DNA from 4 places in the Shewanella carassii genome. Region 1 is predicted to be linked to each of the others. Evidence: predicted binding sites of a transcription regulator. Region 1 holds the regulator's gene; each other region holds the start of a gene.
The links. Region 1 encodes sigma-54, which starts transcription at its own class of promoters, with help from an activator protein. Its sites were predicted from a motif close to GTTGGCACGNNNNTNGNNT; they were not measured.

Region 1 (6,011 bases):
AGAAACCCAGTCGTGTCGTTCAAACAACTGAGCCACATCATTGTCTGACATGGTGACGGGAATGCTCTCAAGCTCGGGATCCATGATGTCGCGGATCCCGGCAGTCGGATCGCAGGTCAGTAGGCTGGAGAGCTTGACGCCACCGAGTAATATATCGCGCCTATCCACCACATAGAGGGTATCAGTGGCTTCAGGAAGCTCGCCTCTTTGACGCAGATAACGCAGTACCACATCGACATTGACGTCCGGCCTCAGAGTGACGGTATCTGTGTTCATCAGGCTGCCGGCACTGTCTTCCGGATAGGAGAGCGCCTGTTCGACCCTGGCCCTGTCCTGGGCACTCATGGAGTGCAGTACCTGTTTGTAGAGGGTGTCCGGCAGGCTTCGCAATACATAGGCCAGGTCATCGGTATCCATACCGGCGGTCGCTCGCGCCAAACGCTCAGGACTCATCAGGCTGATCAGCTGGTCTTTCATATCTTCACCCAGCTCTTCGAGGATCTCGCCGCTCTGCTCCTGATCCACCAGTTGCCAGAGTACCTGACGGGTACGCGGCGGTGAAGATTCGAGAATAAAGGCGATATCTGAAGCCGTCATCCGCTGCAGCATGTCGCGCACGTGCACAAACATACCACTGCCAAGAGCTTGGTTCAGTTGAGTAAGACGTTGTTCTGTCAGCTCTTGGTCGAGCGCTTCTATTGGCATGCAGTTCCCCCCGTTATGCAAAGCGAGGGTATTTTACATCAAGACCGGGGAGTTATAGAAACAAAGAGTGTGACGCTAAGGCTTTAGCTGGCTTCGTCGAAACGGGCGTTGATCAGGGCGCAGATAGCGTCCATTGCGGGTTCGGCATCCGGGCCTTCGGCGATGAGGCGAATCTTCTTGCCTTGGCCGGTTTCCAGCATCAGGAGCCCAAGCACACTGGCGGCCGAGGCCTTTTTCTTACCTTGGATCAGGGTGATATCGGCTTCGAATTCACTTGCCAGTACCGCTAGTTTAGTGGCAGCGCGGGCGTGCAGGCCCAGTTTATTGACTATGGTGATTTCCCGTTCAACCTTTGCCATTGCTCAGCTCCCGGTGACGAGCCTGTACCTTGTGTTTGCTATTGCCAAAACGTTTGGCGAGCTGCTCGGCAACATAGACAGATCTATGCTGGCCACCGGTGCAGCCTATGGCTATGGTGAGGTAACTGCGGTTGTTGCGTTCAAGGTGCGGCAGCCAGGTTTCCAGTAGATTTTCTATCTGCCAGATGAACTTGTTTACTAGTGGCTGGCGGCTGAGAAACTCCTGCACAGGTTCATCCAGCCCGGTCAGTGGCCTGAGCGCTGGCTCCCAGTGAGGGTTGGGCAGAAAGCGCACATCAAACATGAAGTCGGCTTCCTGGGGCATACCGTGCTTGAAGCCGAAGGATTCAAAGTTGATCACCAGTTCTTTATCGACACTGCCAAGCAGAATTTCCCGCACAGTATCACTGAGTTCATAGATATTCATGACTGAGGTATCTATGTAGTGATCCACTAGTTTTGACATAGGCTCCAGCAGCTTACCTTCGAGCTTGATGGCGTCCTGTAGTGAGACTTTGCTCTTGGATAGGGGGTGCAGTCTGCGGGTTTCGCTGTAGCGCTTCAGCAGCACTTTATCGGAGGCGTTGAGGAAGAAGCTGGTCAGTTGGGTGTTTTCCGGCAAGGCTGCCAACTGCTGTTCCAGCACCTTTTCCTGATCCGGCATATTGCGCACATCTATGCTGATGGCAACCAGATCATTGCTGCCGCGGAGGTTATCCAACAGGCTGCCTATCATGGGCAGGGGCAGATTATCCACACAGTAGTAACCCAGGTCTTCGAGTACCCTGAGGGCAACGGATTTTCCGGAACCGGAGCGGCCTGAGACTATCGCGAGTTTCATCCTGTGATCACCTGGTAGAGTTCGGTTGCATCGCTGGATTTACGCAACTGCTTGAGTATCGCCTTGTCGCTGAGCTTTTCAGCCATGGCGGATAGAGTACTCAGGTGTTGCTGGCATTGTTCGGCGGGCACCAGGAGGGCGAACAGTATGTCCACCGGCTGGTTGTCTATGGCATCGAAGGCGATAGGCTCTTCGCATTTGACCAGCACGGCAATCGGCTCTGTGATATCAGGCAGCCGGCCATGCGGAATCGCAATACCATTACCTATACCTGTGCTCCCCATCTTTTCGCGGGCCAATAGGCTTTCAAAAATCGCTTGAGAGGAAAGGGTGGGGTACTGGGCGCTGGCGAGATCGCTAATCAGCTCCAGTACCTTTTTCTTACTGCCCGGAGTGGCACAGGTGGTGCACTCCGGCCGCAGGATGGTACTCAGTTCCATCGTTAGTGTTTTGTCAGCTTTTCTTTGTGTTTAATGACCTGACGATCCAATTTATCAATCAGAACGTCGATGGCGGCATACATGTCGGCATGTTCAGAAGTAGCATAGACTTCGCCGCCATTGAGGTGGATCTTGGCTTCGGCAATCTGTTGCATTTTTTGTACATTGAGCACAACGTGCACATTATTGATCTGTTCGAAATGGCGTTCAAGTTTCGAAAACTTACTTTCCACGTAGTCACGTAGTGAGTCGGTGATCTCGATGTGATGTCCTGTCAGGTTGATTTGCATAGAAATATTCCTCCAAATTCCAACTGTGGATTTATAAACTCTTACGCTGGTTCGACGGTGGTATCATCATAGCCTCGCGATACTTGGCTATGGTGCGTCTTGCAACGTTGATTCCCTGTTCTGCCAGAAGCTGCGCCATCTTGCTGTCGCTTAAGGGCTTCTTCTGGTTTTCCGCTGCCACGAGCTTCTTGATAAAAGCCCTGATCGCCGTGGAAGAGCATTCTCCGCCATCTTCGGTACCGACATGGCTGGAGAAGAAGTACTTCAATTCAAATATTCCCCTGGGGGTATGCATATACTTTTGAGTGGTGACCCTAGAGATGGTCGATTCATGCATCTCGACCGCCTCGGCGATATCGTTGAGCACCATGGGTTTCATGGCCTCTTCACCATATTCGAAAAATCCCTGCTGGAACTGCACTATGCAGTTGGCCACCTTGAGCAGGGTGTCGTTGCGGCTCTCCAGGCTCTTGATAAACCATTTGGCTTCCTGAAGATGGCCACGAATAAACTGGCTGTCTGATTGGCTGCGGGCACTGCGGGCCATGGCAGCATACTGCTGGTTGATCCCGAGTTTGGGCATACAGTCCGGGTTGAGTTCCACGACCCAGCGGCCATTTTTCTTCCAGACGCTAACATCCGGGATCACATATTCTTCGTCCATCGGCTGCACCAGCAAGCCGGGACGGGGATTGAGACTCTGAATCAGGTTGATGGCGTCACGCAGTTGATCTTCCTTGAGCTTGGTCTTGCGCATCAGGGTGCGGAAGTCACGGGCGGCAATGAGATCCAGGTGTTCGTCAATCAACAAGCGGGCATTGGCCAGATGTGGGGTGTCGGCGTTGAACTGCTGTAACTGGATCAGCAGGCATTCGCGCAGATCTCTGGAGGCGATGCCGACAGGATCGAAGTGCTGGATCCGCTTGAGTACCGCCTCGACTTCATCGAGTTCAATCTCAGGGTTGCCCATGGCTTCGAGGATCTCCTCTGTGCTCTGGGTCAGATAGCCCTGTTCGTTGATGGCATCTATGATGGCGGTGGCAATGGCGTCGTCGGTATCGGAAAACGGAGTCAGGTTCTTTTGCCACTCCAGGTGTTCGTAGAGACCTTCGCTGGTTTCTCCCTGGAAGGGCATGTCATCTTCACGGCCCATGGCCGGCCCTGAGGCACTGGCAGCGGTAAAGACTTCATCCCAGGTGGTATCCATAGGCAGCTCATCCGGCATAGATTCATTGCTCAGTGCCTCTGAGGTTTCTACCGTGGAGCCATCGACTTCCTGGGGACTTAGTTCGCTGCTGTCGTTTTCTTTATGGGCGTCAATGGGGTCGTCCTGGCTGTCCTCGGCCATCTCCAAGAGGGGGTTGGCTTCCAAGGCTTCCTGAATTTCCTGCTGCAGCTCAAGGGACGACAGTTGCAGCAGGCGGATGGCCTGTTGCAACTGAGGTGTCATGGTCAACTGTTGACCCAGTTTGAGCTGGAGTGACGCTTTCATTATACCGCTAATCCCTACTCGTTATTTTTCAATGAAAAAATTCAATAATAACAGGCTATAATACCCGGAATTCCCTCCGGATGACATGATCCTAACTATAGCCTGAATTGTTCGCCTAAGTACACAGCGCGTACTTGTTGGTTATCCAAGATTTCAGCGGGTGTGCCTTCGGCAATCAACTGTCCATGGCTGACTATGTAGGCTCGCTCACAAACGTCGAGTGTTTCGCGAACATTGTGGTCTGTGATCAACACCCCTAAACCGCGGGACTTAAGCTGTTCGATGATTTTTTTGATATCGATAACTGAGATGGGATCCACACCGGCGAACGGCTCATCCAACAGAATAAACCTTGGATTAGCGGCCAGCGCCCGGGCGATTTCCACTCGGCGGCGTTCACCGCCGGAGAGGGACATCCCCAGGCTGTCACGTATGTGGGTAATGTGGAATTCTTCCAGTAGCTGTTCGAGCTGTTCCTCGCGCTCGTCGCTGTTGAGCTCCTTACGGGTTTGCAGCACGGCCATGATGTTGTCATGTACCGACAACTTGCGAAAGATACTGGCTTCCTGTGGCAGATAACCTATGCCTTTACGGGCACGCAGGTGCATGGGATCTAGGGTCAGCTCGTCTTCATCGATAAAGATACGGCCCTTGTCACTCTGTACCAGCCCGACCACCATATAGAAGGTGGTAGTCTTGCCCGCCCCGTTGGGGCCCAGTAGCCCGACGATTTGGCCGGTATTGACCGACAGGCTGACGTCTTTGACTACGTTGCGCTTCTTGTAGCTCTTTGCCAGATTCTGTGCCGTCAGGGTGCTGGTCATTGCGGCTCCTGCTGCTGTTCTTTTTTGTTGAGATCCTGATAGTTTTCCGGCTGGATAACAGTAGTTACCCTATCTTGGCCTTTGCCGCTGCTTTCCGCTTCCAGCTGCTGCTTGTTGATGTCGTAGACTATCTTCTCGGCGGTCACTTCGCTGCCGTCCTGTTCTACTTTGGCTTGGCCTATCAAGGTCATGATGCGACTGTCTATGTTGTAGTGGATCTCTTTGGCCTTGGCGCTGGCCAGACGGCCATCTTCCAGTTTCTGGGTATAGGTGGCAGGTGAGCCCTTGGCCACCAGGATCCGCTCGCCGCTCTTATCCTCTGTGTAAGCCGTGAGTTCATCGGCCAGCAGTTTCAAACTGCCCTGGGTGACTGTGACTGGCCCACCGTATACCACGCGCTTGTTCTTGATATCGGCAAACTGATTGGCGGCGCTGATCTCTACTTTTTGCAGCAGATCTTCTTCGATGGCTATCGCCGACAGACTTGTGATGCACAAGAGGGCACCGATAAAAAACTTACTTGGTTTCATAGGTTCCTTTCACCTGACTGGTCAGCTTTACTTGCTGAGCATTGAGATCGGCGTACAGGCCGGATCCCTTGATATTAAAGTCTCTGCCTTCGATCAGGATCTCGCGATCTGAGGTCATGATCATGGTGTCCATATCCAGCTCCACATAACTGGTTTTCAGGCTCTGGATTGGTTCATTGGGGCTAATGGCGTCGATGATAACATTATTTTCAAGTACCACTCGGTTAGTCTTGCGATTGAGCCTACCCTCATTGGCAGACAGGCGCCACTGCGCTTCGCCCTTGTCCGGATAGACCAGATAAACCGGTTGGTTGAAGAAGGTCTTTTCACTGGCTTCATAGTGTTCCATGTGCGCCGCGGCGACTCTGCTGGCGACATTGCCCTGCTCATCAAAGTTGACCGAGCGAAGGTCATCGGCGACAAAGTCCGGTCGTACTACATCCACCGGCGCCTCGCTCTGTTGAGCGTTGCGCTTGTTCTGCACTTGCCAGTAAAGGATAAGTGCAGTGGAGAAAAACAAAATAATGGCC
Region 2 (6,011 bases), 840 kb from region 1:
GGCAACCCTATCCAGCTCCACTACCGAGCCCTGGTTGAGCTGCAATAGGTTGCGGATGCTGATAAAACTGCGTCCCACCTCCATAGAGATAGTCACCGGGATATCCAAAATGGTATCCAATTTAGCGGCTTCCTCTTCGGACAAGGGTCTGGCATCGCTTTTCAGCTCATCCAAATCAACCGCCTTGGCCTCTTCTTCAGCCTGTTCGGCCATGGCGGCAGCCCAATCGTCCATCTCTTCAGTACTCATTCTCTATCACCTTATATTTCCGAGATATCCTTGGATTTACCCTTACGGGTTACCAGCTGCAGTTCGGTCTTGACCGTTTCCGGACGCGGGATCTTGTCACAGATCTTCAGCGCCAGATTTTCCCTGACCCGCCCCAGTTTACATCTGTAAGTGGGCAAGTCTTCTATCTTCATAACGATATGCTCTGGCAATTCAACCGGGATCACATCACCGGCCTTGAATTCCATCACGTCTCTCAGTGTTATCTGTTTTTCAACAAGGCGTGCATCGAACCCGACCTCAACGTCCATGATCTCGTCTTTCAGCGCCTGAGACCAACGCATATCGGTATCTTGTTTGTCGCTTTGAACCCCGGCATCCAGCAGTTCACGAATAGGTTCTATCATGGAGTAAGGCATGGTGATGTGGAAATCGCCACCACCGCCATCCACTTCAATATGGAAAGAGTTGACCACCACCACTTCGGTCGGGCTGACAATATTGGCCATCGCCGGGTTGACTTCCGAGTCCAGATAGTCGAACTCGACATCCATCACCGGCGCCCAGGCATCTTTGTAATCTTCAAAGATAATCTTCAACAGCAACTGCACTATGCGCCGCTCTGTCGGAGTAAATTCCCGCCCCTCAATCTTGGCGTGAAAACGGCCATCACCACCAAAGAAATTGTCCACCAGAATAAATACCAATCTGGCTTCCATGGTGATCAGCGCCGTACCCTTGAGCGGACTAAAGCGCACCATATTCAAACTGGTAGGCACAAACAGAGTATGCACATACTCGCCAAACTTGAGCATTTGTACGCCATTAATCGAGACTTCTGCAGCCCGGCGCATCATGTTGAACATGCTGATCCGCAGGTGACGGGCAAAACGTTCGTTGACGATTTCCAGAGTCGGCATTCGACCACGAACAATGCGATCCTGAGACGAAAAGTCATAGGATTGAGCCTCAAATGCCGACTCCTCCGTATCCTCTTCTTCGACGTCATCCACACCATGAAGCAGCGCATCAATTTCGTCTTGGCTTAATAAATCACTCACGATATTGCCTTCGCCTCTTAGTCCCTGTTACTGCATCACAAAGCCGGTAAATAACACTTTTTCAACGACTTTACGGCCGGTAACCGGTTGCAGTGTATTTTGTACATTGAGCAGCGCCAACTGCCTGAGTTCATCTTTACCCGCCTGGCTGCTGAGCTTTTCAACATCGGCGCCGCTGAAGGTAGTCAGCAGTGCATCTTCAATCAAGGGAATATGCTTCTTGAGCGTGACGTCATCATCACTCCCTCGCACCATGAGTTGTACCTTGATCTCTACCAGCCTGGAACGGTTGGCTCCCGGCAGATTGAACAGAAATGGTCTTGGCATGGCCACATAAAAAGCTTCTCGACTATTATTGGCCTGCACTTCCTCGGTTTGTGTCTCACTACTCTCTTCCTGAGTAACCGCTTCATCTGAACTGCCCAGAAAAAACCACAGGCCAACACCGACCAACAGCAAGACCGCGAAACCTATGCCACCGAAGATAAAGAGTTTCTTTTTACTTTTGGGCGCCTGCGCCTCTTGCAGTTCAAGCTCTTCTTGTTCTGCCATGTTTTGTCCTATCCCTTAATCTACCGCACTGCCCGCGGAAAAATGCCATCCCTATAGGTTACCTGTTCAGGCGTAATAATCTATACCCGAGCCATAACTTGTTGTGCGATTTGCGCTTTGTGTTGTTTCTTCGGCGGAAATTTCACCTTCTACGCCATCTTGAGCAAAGCCACCGCCATTACCACCTTGCGGCTCACCCTGCTCGCGCCCCCCCTGAGAGATATGGCTATCGGCCAGATTCATTCCCTGTTCCTGCAGCATTTCCCTCAGTCTGGGCATCGCCTGTTCCAACATATCTCGAGTTTGAGCTTGAGTGACGTGGAACTGAACTTGAGTCTGATCACCGTGCACCTGAACCCTAACCATCATGGCTCCAAGTTCCGGAGGGTCGAGACGAATTTCGGCTTGCTGCACCCCATTGCTGACCATGGCAATCAACTGCTGCCGCATCACAGGGGCAAAACGTTGCACCATATCGGCGGTCTGCACTGACTGTTCCATCCCCTGTCTCAAAGACAACTGAAACTGGGCCATCTCGCCACGCTGCGCAGGTTGTAATCCTTGTTGATGCAGCTGTTGTTGGAATGGACTGATATCTGTTTGTGTCGAAGCGGCATCGCCCTTGAGTGCCTGATGTATAGCATCACTGACAGGGCTGCGCACCTCTGTGCCCACCTGAGCACCTTTCATCTCGGTCTTCAACAAACTGGCGAGGACCTCTTTGGTGGCCGTTTTGTCACCCTGGCTATCAGCACTGACAGTGGTAGCTGCGGCGGCGACCTCCGTCCCCAATTTGCCGGAGGCATCCAGTTTGGCCTTATCAACAACGGCCGAAGGCGCCAAGATATTGTCACTCTTACCACCATCAGTATTGAGATTTCCCTCTCGAGCCAATGCCGCCATACCATCAAGGGGCGCCGCCTTGGTTACAGGCTTGCCGCCATCTGGCCACCCCATCTGTTGTTCAGGGCTTTCCAATGGACCGGCGTTGTTCGTCTTAGCGCTGGCCTTATCGGCAGCAAACAAAGATGGGTTCTGTGTGTCGGCACCTTGACTCGTTTCATCAAGCATCGGCTCAAGCGTATCTGACTCTGCAGCTTCGCTATCTCCCTCTTTATCAAGGGCCCCCTCCAAACCATCACTGGTCGATTCCTGCGCCAATTTCAAGGTCGCTAACAACTCAGCTTGTTCCTCTGGGGATAGGGCGTTGAATTCATCTTCATCAAGCCCCGTCAGGGCAGCAATCTGTTCCTGCAGGCCAGCGGCCTCCGACAAAGAGGCTTCACTGTCTGCGTCTACCGGCAACTTTTTGCCCATGGCAATCTGACCTAAGATCAATGACACATCGACCTGGGCCTCTTCTTCCGCATTATCCGCAGTGAGGCGCGGTTCAGAGAATTCCCGCTTGGGACCTTGAGGCTCGAGCGAAAACTTAGCTTTTGCATGTTGGAACTCGGAAAGAAATGCCTCATTATCAGATGGTTGCAATGCATCTTTGGCAGTAACTTCCTTACTGCTGGCACCACCGATAAAGATATTGGATAACTGCTGCATGCCTTCCTCCAGCATACTGACCCACTCAGGCAAAACCGGGCCAGCTCAGAATAATTGTCTCTACTTAAAATAAAGCAAAATTCACGCCAATTAGAAAGGAACTATTGAATTTAAAGGAAATCGTAGTCAAACACTCAGTGGTTAAGCTTACGCCGATAAAATTGCTGCGAAGCAAACTCATCAATGAGCTTTTGTTCTTGTTTGGCGGCTTTGGCTTCCGCCTGCTGGGCTTTTTTCTCTAGCAACATCTCCACCGCCTTACGCTTTTGTTGCTTTTCCAACCAATGTTGCTGCCGATAGCCACGCTGCTTATCGGCCTCGGCAACCACGGCGAGTTGTTGTCCGATGGCATCATCTACCTGACGCACAAATCGATGAAACTGTTGGTAATAGGAGGCGCCAATACTCTGCCCCTGCTGGGCATCAAGCTGCTTCATATAGTCGAGCCGGTATTCCCGCAATGATTGCAATTGAGACTGACGCCTCTGACACTCCATTTGCGCAGCTTTAAGTTGCAGTGCCGCCTGCTCTTCGGCTTCGACCGCCAGTTTCAACACTGTGTGCAAAGGATCGGATTTAGCCATCTAACGTACTGTTCCTTAAAATTGCTTGCCTTGTGGGTCTTAACTCGGATCTCAATCGAACTCAGGCCCCTATTGTCACTGCATTTTTTTGTCGAGCACCGACACTCCGGCACTCAATGGCGTTACACCTTGCACTGGGCTGCGAGCTGCCCCAACATCTGCTGACAATCGCTGAAACTGATCGCATCGCGCATCCCCTGTCGTAAAAAGGCGTTCATGGCAGGCTGTAAACGAATAGCATTGTCGATACGCGGATCCGAACCTTGGGAATAGGCACCAATGGAGATCAGATCCCGGTTTTGCTGGTAGAGCGAATAAACTTGCTTGACCCGCCGCATCGCTTCCAGGTGCGCCTCGCTTATCACCATAGGTGCCACCCGACTGATGGACGCTTCAATGTCTATCGCCGGATAATGCCCTGAGTCGGCCAAGGCCCGTGACAACACTATGTGACCGTCCAAAATGGCCCGCGAGGCATCGGCAATGGGGTCTTGCTGATCGTCCCCTTCGGTAAGCACTGTATAAAAGGCGGTAATCGAGCCCTGCCCTTCACCGCCATTGCCGGCGCGCTCGACCAAACGGGGTAACTTGGCAAATACTGAAGGCGGATAGCCCTTGGTTGCCGGTGGCTCACCGACCGCCAGGGCAATTTCCCGCTGTGCCTGAGCGTAACGGGTCAGGCTATCCATTAATAACAGGACGTCATAGCCGAGATCACGAAAATACTCGGCTATTCGAGTCGAGGTTTCGCAGGCACGAAGGCGCATCAAGGGGGAGGTATCGGCCGGTGCGGCTATGACCACAGAGCGGGCCCGCCCCTCTGCGCCCAAGATCTCTTCGATAAATTCTTTCACCTCCCGGCCCCGTTCCCCCACCAGGCCAACCACGATAATGTCGGCCGTGGTGCCGCGAGTCATCATACCAAGGAGCACACTCTTACCCACGCCGGAGCCGGCAAAGAGCCCCATACGTTGGCCCTTACCCACGGTAAGCATGGCGTTGATGGCTCTGACGCCTACATCGAGCGGTTCGGTAATTGCCCTTCTGGATAGAGGGTTAATGGCGGGGCTGTGGCGCGAGGCTTGTTCATCTGTGTGTAGGGCGCCCATACCATCGAGCGGCTGGCCGTTACCGTCCAGCACCCGGCCAAGGAGACTCAAACCGACGCTGAGCCCAGTTTGTTCACCGAGCGGCATCACCTTGGCGCCGGGAAGCACGCCCCTGAGTTCTTCAACCGGCATCAGATACAATAGCTCATCATCAAAACCTATCACCTCGGCGATAAGCTTTCCCGCCATAGTATCTATGGCGCAGAGACTGCCGACAGGTGCCCGGCAACCACTGGCTTCCAGCGTCAGACCAACCACCCGTACCAGCTGGCCGCTGGCAACCGCTTGAAACGGTGACTGTTTTTCAGCCAAGTGTTTGAGTTCACTCAGCAGTTGGCTTCGGCGCTGCTGTATCATGAGTGTCTCCTTCGCTGGGCTGTTCGCCCTCTTGGCTTGCAATCTCTGCCTTATCGTTTATCGCGGCAGTTTGTTCATCGGCAAGCGATTGCCCCTGTTCGCTGTCTTGCGCTGGGGTCAATCTATCATCTATTACGGCCTGCTGCTGAGCAGCCCTTTTCGCCAACATGGATTGTTCGGCTTCAAGATTGGCAAACACCCCTTCCAGGCGGGTTTCCAGACGCATATCCACTTGCGAGCGTTGGCTATCCACCACACAATCGCCCCGGTTGAGGCCGGGATCGGCTTCCAGTGTCCAGCGGTTACGTGCCAGTTGCTCTTCACCGTAGAGCTCTTTCACCAAAGCCATATCTTCGGGATGCAGGCGCAGATTCACTTTCTGCTCTTTGAGTGGCAGGGAATCTATCCCTTGCCTGAGCGCCGCCAGTATATGTTCCGGATGGGTTTTCAATTCATGGGCTATGAGGTTGCGCGCCAAAGTACCGACCAGCGTCAGCAATGATTCTTCTATCTGGGTATCCAGCAGCGCCAGCGGCGCCTCGAACTGAGCGAGCAAGGCGTCGAAA
Region 3 (6,011 bases), 840 kb from region 1:
CTCGAAGTTGCGAGTCGCCTCTCTATGGCTGTTGCCACTGGTAACGCTACTGTCTGTCGCCTCACTGGCTTGTTCAGGAATGTTGGATTCCATCGGCGGCTGGTTGGAAAGTGCGCCAGGAATACCGCCTGTTGTGCCACCGATACTATTGTTTTCTATCGTCATTTCACTGCGAAGTGACGGCAGATCCGGGTTGTAACGCTTGGCTGTTTGCTCGACCGCGGTAAAATCCATGCTGACATCCACCTGAGAGGTGAAGTTTTCCGGACCGAGAATGGGCATCAGAATCGAGTCAATCTTGGTGCGGTATTCGTTTTCCTTTTGTTGCACCAGCTCAAGCTCGCGTCTGGCGCGGGCAGATACCCCATCTTGACTGCCTGAGTTCAGCAAACGACCGTTGGAGTCAGTTACTGTGACTCGACTGGGTTCCATGCCATGAACCGCCGAGGCAACGATATCCACTATCGAATCGACCTCTTCCTGACCCAGCCCCCCCCTGCGAGTATTGACCACCACTGTGGCGCTGGGCTTGGCACGATTGCGGGCAAACACATTCTCTTTGGGCAATGCCAGGATCACTTTGGCACGAGTAACACTGTTAAGCTCTTCAATCGCCCGAGCCAGATTCATCTCCTGACTCTGCTTCAACCTGGCTTGTTCCATCCGCTGGCTGACACCAAAGCCGGTATCCTGACTCAGGTAATCTTTGGCTTCGGCGCTGGAGTCTATACCGGCACGACTCAACATCATCTTCACGTCCTGATACTTGTCTTCAGGCACAGTGATCACATCGACGTCTATCTTGTAAGGCACCCGGTTCTTATCCAAAACATCGAGCACCTGCACCATCTCCTGGGTTTCCATCTTGCCCAGAGGTCGGTATTCCGGTTCCTGAGCCCAGATCATCACAAATACCGCCAGTGCCAGACAGATAGCCAATGCCAGGATCATGGTGATCTGCCGCAGCATATCAACGCCCCCGAGGGAGCCCAATACACCCGACTTATTTTCCTGTTGGACCCCATCCAGCGTTGTTCCACCGGCGGGAACATTGGATCCTGCTACTAATTCTGTGCTCACGGCGCGTTCCTGTTATCCGGGATCTTTGATGTGAGCAAGCCTTAAACCGGCATGCTCATAATCTCTTTGTAGGCTTCGACCAGCTTGTTACGCACCTGCACTGTGGCCTCGAATGCGACGCTGGCTTTCTCACGGGCAATGACAGTGTCAGATAAGGACACTGTGGTGTCACCCATTTCCAGCCTGGTGGCTAAGTTAGATGATGTGCTTTGCAACTCACTGACATTGCCAACCGCCTGGGCCAACAACTGGCCGAAATCGGCTCCTGTGGTGTTGCCCACCTGACGGACAGGCGAAGACTGAAATCCCGTTGGGGCAATTTCACCTTTCAGTGATTGCATTTCTTGCAATAAAGAATTGGCACCTATTTGCATCTTCTCACTCCTGTCGTCAGTGAATTGACGATAAACCTGCGTTAAACAGGTTTATGCAATTAGTTTGCCAAAAAAAATTGAAGCCCTGAAATAAATATCAGGGTTCTGTGTCATATATCAAGAATAGAATTGTAAAAAGCGGCTGGAACGCCGCTTTAGGAGAGCTTAGGCTGGTACTTCGATACCCATTTCACGCATACGAGCCATCTTGTATCTAAGAGTACGGGCACTAATCCCGAGTTTCTCGGCCACCAGCTTGCGACTGCCCTGACACTGGGCCAGAGTCTCGAGAATAATCACATGTTCCTGGGCCTTAAGTTCATCACCAAGCGCCTCAGGCATTTCCGGGACCGTGGCATCTCCCAGGGTGACATCCTGCAGATCGATAATAATATCGCCCGCTTCTATCTGCCCTTGGCTCAAGATCAATGCTCGCTGGATCACGTTATCCAGTTCTCGGACATTCCCCGGCCAACGGTGGGCCAGCAAACGCCGCACCGCAGCATCACTGAGAGTCGGAACTGGGTTAATCGCCGCATTTTCGGCATGGCGAGCCAACAGATGCTTGGCCAACGGGATAATATCCGCCGGTCTTTGATTCAGTGCCGGCCAGGCAAGCGGAAACACATTGATCCTATAATAAAGGTCTTCGCGAAACTCGCCCTTGGCCACCATCTGTTTCAAATCCCGGTTCGAAGTTGCCAGTACCCTGACATCGAGCTTAATAGTCTTGCGGCCGCCCAAGCGTTCAACCTCACGCTCCTGCAACACCCGTAGCAGCTTGGCCTGCAATGCCAGCTCCATCTCGGAAATTTCATCGAGTAACAGGGTGCCGCCATGAGCCTGTTCAAACTTACCGGGACACGCCTGATAAGCCCCGGTAAAGGCACCTTTCTCGTAGCCAAACAAGGTGGCTTCCAGCATATTTTCCGGGATGGCGGCGCAGTTAATCGCCACAAAAGGCCCTTCAGGCCGTTGACTATGTTGATGAATGTAACGCGCCAGCACCTCTTTCCCCGAACCACTGGGACCAGTGATCATCACAGAGGCTTCAGAAGCAGCCACCCGCTGCGCCAGTGCCAGTAAGGCCAGACTCTTTTCATCGGCCACCACGGGGCCGCCGTTAACCACCTTGGGGCGTAAGTAACGGCTGACCTGATTGAGTAGTACCTGGGGGGCAAACGGCTTGGCGAGATAATCCACCGCTCCCAATTTGATTGCGCTGACGGCATTGTCGATAGTGGCATAAGCAGTCATCAACAGGATGGGCAACTGCGGATGTTGCTGACGCAGATAATCAAGCAACCCCATACCGCCGATCCCTTCCATCTGCACATCGCTGATCACCATATCAAAACGATTGCCTTTCAAAGCCATTATCGCTTCTTCGGCACTGGCGACATCGACACACTCATAACTGGCCAGCAACAAGGTATCGAGCAGCGCCTCCCGAAGCGCGGCATCGTCTTCCACCAACAAAATTTTTGCTTCGCTCATGCCACGCCTCCTTGAGAGTCTGTCGTCAGCGGGAATGTCAGCGTGACGGTACAACCTGCGCCCAGCTTACAGCTGAGGTCCAATTTACCGCCGTGGCTGCGCACCACTGACTGCACCACAGCCAACCCAAGGCCGGTGCCTTGACGCTTGGTGGTGAAGAAAGGCTCCAACACCTGCTTTTGCATCTTGCTATCTAGCCCCTTGCCATTATCTATCACATCGAGGCGCAGTGCCTGTTCGCAGCTCAGGCGCAGAATGACTCTGGTGGCACCGGCTTCCAGGCTATTGATCACCAGATTATTGATCGCGGAACTCAGACCGTGCAGATTGACCAGCATTTCGCTATCGCCTTCGAGTTGCAGACTCAACTCGACATTTTGCCTAGCGGCGATGGGCTCACAGTTGGCCATCACTTTTTCCAACACTGCCGAAAAAGGCACTCTGTCGCAGGCTTCTTCTTGCCTGCCTTTAGCGATCAGCAACATGTCATTGACCTGCTGCTCCAGCTCGGAAAGCCTGTCGAGCAATTTGCCCTGAAAACGCTCTCTGGAGCCGGCATCTAGCCTCGGGCTGCCCAAATTGGCGGCATAGAGTAAAGCGGCAGAAAGAGGAGTACGTATTTGATGCGCCAGAGTGGCAACCATTTTCCCCAATGCAGACAAACGTTCGAGGTGGGAAAGGTTTTGCTGCAATAGCCGGGTTTCGGTGAGATCGGTCAGCATAATCAGCTGGCCCTGCTCCGGCGTCAGAGGTGTAATCGCCAGCTTCACTCGGCGACCATTGCGCAAGGAAACTTCATGACCATCGTCTTTTTGCGGCGCGAAGGCACGATTAATGATAGTCAGCCAGCGCTGGCCGACCAGGGGCAAGCCCAACAGGGATTCAGCAACCGGGTTGGCCTCACTGACCAAGCCGTCACCATTGAGAATAACAACGCCCGAAGGCATGGCCTGCAGAATATGTTCCATACGATTGGACATATTGGCGGCTTCCCTTACCGGGATCCATTCGCGGCCATGATGAGAAATGGTTTCGAGCTGAGCCAATGGGCTTGCAGACATATTAACCCCGTCAAAAATACGATGCTGACAGGGTTAATGCAGACTTTATGCCAACTTAAAAATCCAAATTATCAGGACGTTAGTCTTTACTCATGCCGTATTTGCGCATTTTCTCCACCAAGGTGGTGCGGCGAATACCCAACATTTCAGCGGCGCGGGCAACGACATTGTCCTGTTGATCCAGCGCTTGGCGGATCATATCGATTTCCAACTCGGCCAACAGATCCTTGAGATTGACCCCTTCCGGAGGCAGTTCACTGGGGAAACGAGTTTCAGGCAGATCGACCGGCTCTTCGTCATTGAAGATAGATGCCAAGGCATCACGCTCCAGTTGTTCTTCGCTGACTTCAACTGAATATTCGGGCACATCGATATGCCGATACTTGACCGGCAGGTCGTTGACATCGACCAGACCACCCGGATAGAGGATAGTCAAGCGTTCAACCAAATTGGATAATTCGCGGACATTGCCGGACCAAGCGTGCTCCTTGAGCGAGTCGATGGCGCGCTGGGTAAAGCGCACTCGCCCCTTGCCTTCGTTGAATACCCTACTGACTAACTCCTGCAACAGCAGCGGGATATCATCCCGGCGCTCGCACAGAGGAGGCATTTCGATAGGGAATACATTGAGACGATAGTAGAGATCTTCACGGAACTCACCATTTTCAATCATGGTTTCCAGATCTCTGTGAGTCGCGGCCACGACCCTTACATCGGCGTTAATCGCCTTGTTACCACCCACACGTTCAAACACTCTTTCCTGTAGAACCCGCAGCAACTTGACCTGCATCTGCAGTGGCATGTCCCCTATCTCATCGAGGAACAGGGTGCCACCTTCGGCCAGCTCAAAACGCCCTTTACGGGAGCTGATTGCGCCGGTAAAGGAACCTTTCTCATGGCCAAACAGTTCACTTTCCAACAGCTCAGGCGGAATCGCACCACAGTTAACCGGAATGAAAGGCCCATCACGACGTTCTGAAAGATAATGGATATTGCGGGCGACCACTTCCTTGCCGGTCCCCGAAGGACCGAGCACCAACACAGAGGCATCCGAACCGGCGACTTGATTGATAAGATGGCGGACATTGGCAATACCGTCGCTACGGCCGACCAGGCTGCGGAACAGCTTGGTCTGGTTGGCACTGGTAGGTACCTGTGGCCGCTTAACCTGACCAAAAACCTGGCAAAAATGCAGCAGTTCAGTCAACTGGGCGTAATTGAAAGGCTCTTCAATCTTACCCAGTAAGTTAGAGGAATTTGCGCTACTCTGCCCCAGCAACAACATAGGCTGCCATGGTAATTTGAGCATCAGAGACTGAAGAGTCTCATCCTCTACACCGTCAGAGAGCAGAACCATGGCCCTGCATCGAGTTTCCGGAGATTGTGCCTCAATAGCCTCATGGGCCACAACGTCAACTTGCTCACCAATAAACTCTAAAACACAGGATAAGCGACTGGTGCGCTCTGAGGGGGTTCCGACAAGTAAAATTCGTTGATCTGTATGCATCATTCAGTGGGCCGTTAAGCTTTGGCAATTATGGATTCGCATTAATTATTAGTGTTAGTTGCTCAGGAAAGTGGCAATGCTTTCTTCACATACTCAACTAAATTTGTAGCAATGCTGAATATTGTATTATCGGCACGATATAAGCAAGCCTAGGATGGTTTTTATGCCTATCCCCTCTTGATTTTAGTACAAATTCAACACGCAACCGCCAATATCGTCAATTAAATGGCGAAAGTCAAAAAGGCGCCTTAAGCGCCTTTTCCCTGAGTGACTAATAACTCAGCAACTCTAATCGTGAGCGGAAATATGATGTTTATCGGCCGGGATAGCATCCCAAGCCTCCTTAATGTCACGTAATATCACAGCGACATCATCCAAAGCCTGTACATCATTATTCAGGTTGGCCTCGGATATTCTTCTCAGCATAAAGTCATACAAGCTATTGAGGTTTTTGGCAATTTCGCCACCAGCATCCATATTTAAGCTACTGCT
Region 4 (6,011 bases), 130 kb from region 1:
GGGCCGGAATCAGATCCAGTTTTATTCCGAAGAGTTGGCCAGGGAGGTGAGGTTTCGCAACCGTATCGAAATGGGCCTGAGAACCGCGCTGGAGCGGGATGAGTTCAGGGTCTTTTATCAGGGCAAATTTGATGCGATTACCGGCGAGTTGTTGGGTATGGAGGCCTTGCTGCGCTGGCAACATCCGGAAGATGGCCTGCTGGCGCCAGACAGTTTCCTGCCGATAGCCGAAGAGATAGGCCTGGTAGATGAGATAGGCGAGTGGGTGTTGGCACAGGCCTGCGCGCAAACGGTTAAGTGGCTTGCGATGCTGACCCCCAGGGGGAAGCAGTTATCTGTGGCGGTCAACCTGTCGCCATCGCAGATCATTCGTGAAACCCTATATCAGACCATTGTCAGGGTGTTGCAGCAGAGCGGACTGCCGGCAACGCAGCTGGAGCTGGAACTCACCGAAAATGCCCTGATTGAGGAGCCTTTGGAGCTGGCCAAGGTGTTGGAGCGGATTGCCTCTCTTGGTGTGGTGTTGTCACTGGATGACTTTGGCACCGGCTTTTCGTCCCTTGAGCACATCAAATATTTTCCTATCAATGTACTGAAAATCGACAAGAGTTTTGTGGCCTCGGTTGAGCAGGATGAACGCGGTAAACGTTTGTTATCGGCCTTGATTAACTTCGCCAACGGTTTTAACGTGGTGTCGGTGGCAGAGGGCATAGAAACCGAAGCGCAGGCGCAGTTTTGTCGTGAGCGGGGTTGCAATCTGCTGCAGGGATACCTCTATTGTCGGCCGATTCGGCCCGAGGACTTTGAGGCGCAGCAAATTTTACCTTTGCTGACCGAGGGGGATGTTTGATTTTGCTTGCCTATTGGTAAGGGATAGTCAAAGATGCCACCTCTTTTGCTGGGCCATAACTCTTTGGCGGATCTCTCAAACATGAAAATCGGTATTCTCTCTCAATTTCCAGAGCTTTATTCTACCCGCAGGCTGGTGGAAGCTTGTGAAGGGCGCGGCCATCAGGCCCGGGTGATCAATCCGCTTAACTGTTATATGAATATCAATTCGGTGCAGCCCAGTATTCATCTAGAAGGTGAAGAGCTTGCCGGTTTTGATGCCATTATCCCGAGGATCCATGCCAGTGTGACTTTTTACGGCTGTGCCCTGGTACGCCAGTTCGAGATGATGGGGGTATACGCCGCCAATGACTCTATCTCCATAGCCCGCTCAAGGGATAAGCTGCGGGCACTGCAGTTGCTCTCTCGCAAAGGGGTGGGTATGCCGGTCACTGGCTTTGCCAGCAAGCCGGATGATATTCCGGATCTCATCGCCATGGTGGGTGGGGCGCCGCTGGTGATTAAGCTTTTGGAGGGCACCCAGGGAATCGGCGTGGTGCTGGCCGAAACCAAAAAGGCCGCCGAGAGCGTGATAGAAGCCTTTCTGGGGCTTAAGGCTAACATTCTGGTGCAGGAATATATCAAAGAAGCCAACGGCAGTGATATCCGCTGCTTCGTGGTGGGTGACAAGGTGGTTGCGGCCATGAAGCGTCAGGGGCCTGAGGGAGATTTTCGTTCCAATCTGCATTTGGGTGGTAGCGCCGAGAAGATCAAGATTACCCCTCAGGAACGCAAGACCGCCATTGATGCAGTCAAGGCGATGGGGTTGGCCGTGGCCGGGGTGGATATTCTTCGCTCCGAGCGCGGCGCCTTAGTGCTTGAGGTCAATTCGGCTCCCGGTATCGAAGGTATAGAGCTGACCACGGGTATCAAGGTGGCCGAGCCGATAGTGGAGCATATCGAAAAAATGGTTGCCGCCCGTAAACGCAATCGTCCAGTCATCGCCTGATTGCGCCTCGGGCTTTCCCATCCTTAGAATTCGAACTCATAGACATAGCTGAGCACTATCTTGGCATCGTCGTCCGGCAGATCCGTATCGGCCACCATAAAGGAGACTGAGCCTATGCCGGTTTCCTTGCTGATGGCCAAATGGTAGTCGGCGTAGTCGGAAACCCCGAACCAGCTCTGCACCACATCACCGTCTGAATAACCATAGTGTGCTGTCAGCGTCACGGTTTCCGTGATGGGATAGCTGAACCCGGCGTGGATATAGCTCAAATCCTTGTTATCCAGTGGCGCTGCGGCCACGTCATCACCGGCGTTGACCACCTTGGCATAACCCAACTCAAACCACTTCCAGCTGAGGGTCAGCGCCAGCTCACCAAAGTCGATATCGCCTTCGGCATCCGGATAGCCATAGTAGAGATAGCCGATGTCATAGCCAAAGTCTTCGCCTAGGGTGCCGGAGTAACCGCCGTAAAAATCGAGTTCGTAACTGGTGTCGTCACCAAAGTCGACATTGGAGGCCCAGGTTCCCAGGTAGAAGCCCGAGTCGTGGCTATAGTCTATACCGCCTTGGACGGCGACCGCATCATCAGTCTGGGTGGTGCCGCGCCACAGATAGTTGGAGGTAGCTCCTATATTCCCCGATACAGCGGCCTGGGTTTCGCCGGCCAGCAACAACAGACCCGCAATAACTGACAGTGAAAACTTGGTGTGTTTCATTCTCATCCCCTCGATGGTTTAGGTTCTGGAACCGGACAAGCTTGACCGGTGCAGACACTCGTTATTGTCTGTGCGGAATGAGCGAATCCCATGCCAAGTTTAAATGAACATTAAATACAAATAGTTAGATTTTGATTGCAAGACTGGTTAATAAAGTGTTGCATTCTGCTGGGGCGGGCTGCACTGCTTTTGTGCAGTCGAGAATGGGAAACCGCAGGCAATAAAAAACGCCTCAATATGAGGCGCTTTCATTCGTGAAAAGCGGTTTAGTTGACGCTGTCACGCAGTGATTTGCCAGCCTTGAACTTGGGAATCGTAGCGGCAGGGATCTGGATCTCTTTACCGGTTTGCGGGTTACGACCTGTGCGGGCGGCACGGGTTGAAGTTTCGAAAGAGCCAAAGCCTACGATGGAGATTTTAGTTCCTTCTTTCATGGCATCGGTCACTGCTACTTCGAACGACTTGAGGGCGCGGGCAGCTTCGGCCTTGGACAGGTTGGCGTGTTCTGCCATTTTAGCGATCAGTTCAGTTTTGTTCATCTGGAGCGTCTCTTCTTTCCGTCGATAAGTTTGTTATTGCTCGTCTAACATGCCATAAGGTTTTTGGCTTGAAAAGGCATTTCAGCGGGGTTCTTGGGCTTTATCTACTATTTTTTAACTAAAAAGACACAAAATTGTGAGCCGGTCGCTGATTTATTGTCATCGGTGCCATCTAGCTAGACTTTTCCTGCTGCAAAAAGCGTTTGGTCTTGGCCGAAAAAGCCACCCAATACTGGAATGCCAGCAAGGCCAACAACACAGCCGCCAGCGGCAACAAGGGGATATTTCGCCCAGCCAGTTCCAGTTTGACATCTTCAGGTGTTATCTGCAGCGCTATCAGAGCCGTAGTGGCGAATGCCAGTAGTCCTAGTGTCTGAATAAAGAGATAGATGCGTAGGGCCCACAATGACCAGGATGTGCGTAGGAACATGCCGATCAAAACCGGGATCACCCCTAGGGTAAACAGGTCCAGGGCGCCTGTATTGATTGTACGCCACAGTGCAACTACGGCCAGTACCAGGTAGAGGATACCAAGCATTACTAGGGGTATTGGTCTTGAGTTGGACATAAATGACTCCTGTGAGAAATTGGCCTAAGTCTATGGAAAGCCCAGGGGGGAGTCCAGTCGGATTTTGGCCACTATTTGCGGTAAAATAACCGCCGACATTTTTGGCAGGATAACACTCAATGACAGAAGAGCAGTTTTGGGAGCTGGTCAGCCGCGACTATCCCGAACAGGACCAACAGGAACTCCAGGCACGTTTGACCGAAAAATTGCAAGACTTGAGCGATGATGATCTGGCCGAGTTTGATAAGCACTTTGCCCGGCAGCTCAGACTGAGTTATAGCTGGGATCTCTGGGGAGCAGCTTACATCATCGCCGGAGTCGATTCAGATTATGGCTTTGCCGAGTTTCGCAATTTCCTGGTGACTCTGGGTAAGGAGCGTTATCAGGCGGCCTGCAATGCAGCGGATTCGCTGGGAGAGCTGGACGTTTGGCCGCAGCTGAATGGTTACGCCTATCCTTTTGTTGAGGAGATAGATCTGCTGGCCGGCCAGCTATACGAGACCCGTACCGGGAAAGAGTTGCCTTTTGTGCCTTCGGGGCTGAGTCAGCCCAAGGGCAAGCGTTTCAACGATCAACCCAAGGCACTGCGCAAGCTTTACCCCAAGCTAAGCGCCCGTTTCCCCTTCTAAGCAGGCTTAGTCGTTGCGCATCTGCTCGCACTGAAAGCCCTGGCGGCGGGAGTCGAAGCGGCAGTAGCTGCCACACTCCCAAGGTGCCCCCTCCGAGGCCTGGGACTTCTCGATGGCAAACGCCTTACAGCTGGCATAGTCGCTAAAATCGTCCTCTTTGATATAACGCCCCGAATCGAAGCCATGGGTATAAATGAAGGCGCTCCAGGTTTCCGGACCCTTGGGTTTGGCGTCCTGATTGATGGCCACGAGAACAACTCCCAGGGCGGTAAAGAGTCCCAAAGTAATCAGCAAAGACGGTGAGAGTTTCACTGGCGCTCCTGTTGTGACTGGTTTTTTAGCTTTGCTATTAGAGTACTTCCTCGGGCCCGACTCAAGCCGTGTTGTTTGAAAGTTGGGTCGCGTCGCTACAAATTGATACTCAGGTTAACGCATTTTTGTGGTATGAGATAAAAATAACACAATAAAATAATCACTTATAACAGGATGATGTTCGCATATTAGTTTTGCGTTAAGCCCGGATTCAGGTTAAATTTTATACTCTGAGTTTGAACCAAATGCATACTGACATTCGCTCCCAAAGGAGGCTGAGATGAAAATCAGATATCTGTTACTTGCAGCTGCCCTGGCCTCTGGCTCGGCGCTGGCGGCCGACAAGGTCGATGAAAACCCGGTGACCGAGTCGGGTAAGGTCAAAATTGAGTGGCAGTCACCCAAGGATTTTCGGGATATCAAGTCTGCCAGCGAGCTGCAATCCCGTTACGAACAGCGTCTGTTCGAGACCTTGACCAAAGCCTTGGATAAAGACGTTTCCTCATCTCTAAAAGACAACCAAAAGCTGGAACTGACAGTCACAGATGTGGATTTGGCCGGCGATGTACGGCCTACCTTTGGTGCGACCGTTAACGATATACGTGTAGTCAAGAACGTTTACCCGCCCAAGTTCAGCTTCAGTTATCGCTTGCTGGAAGGCGATCAGGTGGTCATGACTGGCGATGAAAAGCTGACTGATATGCAGTTTCTTGACCATGTGGACAGAATTAACAGCGATAGCTTTCGCTATGAACAGCGAATGCTGAAAGATTGGTTCCAGAAAACACTCAAGCCCAAACTCTAAGCCGTCCTGGGCATTTCCAGCAAGCACAGCCCTCGGGGGCTGTGCTTGGCCTGTTTTTTTGCCAGTGCACACAGGCGGGACAATTCATGTTCGTTGGCGTTCAGGCTCAATGGCGGTGGCAGTATTCCAACGCTGAGGCGCAGTAGCGGTTGACGGCATTCCAGCCCTTGTCGGTCCTGGGTAAACAAGTGTTGTCTTTGCCAATGCTCGTCACTGAAAAACTGCCTCTTGCCCTGTTCAAACTCTGCCAATATTTGCTGACAAACCCCTTGCAGTTGCAGCTCTGTGCCTATCATTACGAAATCATCTCCACCCACGTGGCCGATAAATTGCGCCTTGCCGTATTGTCTGAGCAGGCCGGCGACGGCCCTTATCACCTCATCACCGCGACTGAAGCCATAGATGTCGTTATAGGGTTTGAAATGGCATAGATCAAAATAGGCCAGATAGAAATGCTGTCGTAGTTTCCGTAGCCGTTGCAGCTCTTCCTGAATGGGCACATTCCCGGGCAATTCAGTCAATGGGTTGGCGTGGCGCGCCGTCTGTATTCTGTGTTCAGTGATGCGTTGCAGCAGCTCGCGGGTAAGGCCCAGACCGATGAAGTC

Region 2: the regulator sigma-54 is predicted to act here: its motif matches at 3,468-3,486, upstream of K5621_RS07220 (flagellar hook-length control protein FliK).
Region 3: the regulator sigma-54 is predicted to act here: its motif matches at 1,508-1,526, upstream of fliE (flagellar hook-basal body complex protein FliE).
Region 4: the regulator sigma-54 is predicted to act here: its motif matches at 2,633-2,651, upstream of K5621_RS02820 (TorF family putative porin).

Annotation. Positions count from the first base shown of each region.
Region 1 is NZ_AP024618.1:729,350-735,360, forward strand. Features, by position in the region: gene mgtE (magnesium transporter) at 1-705, opposite strand, end outside; gene K5621_RS03450 (HPr family phosphocarrier protein) at 789-1,064, opposite strand; gene rapZ (RNase adapter RapZ) at 1,051-1,905, opposite strand; gene ptsN (PTS IIA-like nitrogen regulatory protein PtsN) at 1,902-2,345, opposite strand; gene hpf (ribosome hibernation promoting factor) at 2,348-2,635, opposite strand; gene K5621_RS03470 (RNA polymerase factor sigma-54) at 2,667-4,127, opposite strand; gene lptB (LPS export ABC transporter ATP-binding protein) at 4,223-4,951, opposite strand; gene lptA (lipopolysaccharide transport periplasmic protein LptA) at 4,948-5,481, opposite strand; gene lptC (LPS export ABC transporter periplasmic protein LptC) at 5,468-6,011, opposite strand, start outside.
Region 2 is NZ_AP024618.1:1,572,684-1,578,694, reverse strand. Features, by position in the region: gene fliN (flagellar motor switch protein FliN) at 1-249, opposite strand, end outside; gene fliM (flagellar motor switch protein FliM) at 261-1,289, opposite strand; gene fliL (flagellar basal body-associated protein FliL) at 1,317-1,841, opposite strand; gene K5621_RS07220 (flagellar hook-length control protein FliK) at 1,908-3,395, opposite strand; gene fliJ (flagellar export protein FliJ) at 3,530-3,979, opposite strand; gene fliI (flagellar protein export ATPase FliI) at 4,102-5,442, opposite strand; gene fliH (flagellar assembly protein FliH) at 5,411-6,011, opposite strand, start outside.
Region 3 is NZ_AP024618.1:1,564,626-1,570,636, reverse strand. Features, by position in the region: gene fliF (flagellar basal-body MS-ring/collar protein FliF) at 1-1,080, opposite strand, end outside; gene fliE (flagellar hook-basal body complex protein FliE) at 1,122-1,454, opposite strand; gene K5621_RS07185 (sigma-54-dependent transcriptional regulator) at 1,620-2,951, opposite strand; gene K5621_RS07180 (sensor histidine kinase) at 2,948-4,012, opposite strand; gene K5621_RS07175 (sigma-54 dependent transcriptional regulator) at 4,092-5,522, opposite strand; gene fliS (flagellar export chaperone FliS) at 5,808-6,011, opposite strand, start outside.
Region 4 is NZ_AP024618.1:601,543-607,553, forward strand. Features, by position in the region: gene K5621_RS02810 (putative bifunctional diguanylate cyclase/phosphodiesterase) at 1-850, shown strand, start outside; gene rimK (30S ribosomal protein S6--L-glutamate ligase) at 932-1,837, shown strand; gene K5621_RS02820 (TorF family putative porin) at 1,861-2,553, opposite strand; partial or broken gene K5621_RS02825 (HU family DNA-binding protein) at 2,820-3,098, opposite strand; gene K5621_RS02830 (hypothetical protein) at 3,265-3,660, opposite strand; gene K5621_RS02835 (DUF4240 domain-containing protein) at 3,780-4,289, shown strand; gene K5621_RS02840 (hypothetical protein) at 4,296-4,601, opposite strand; gene K5621_RS02845 (DUF3016 domain-containing protein) at 4,882-5,406, shown strand; gene K5621_RS02850 (bifunctional diguanylate cyclase/phosphodiesterase) at 5,403-6,011, opposite strand, start outside.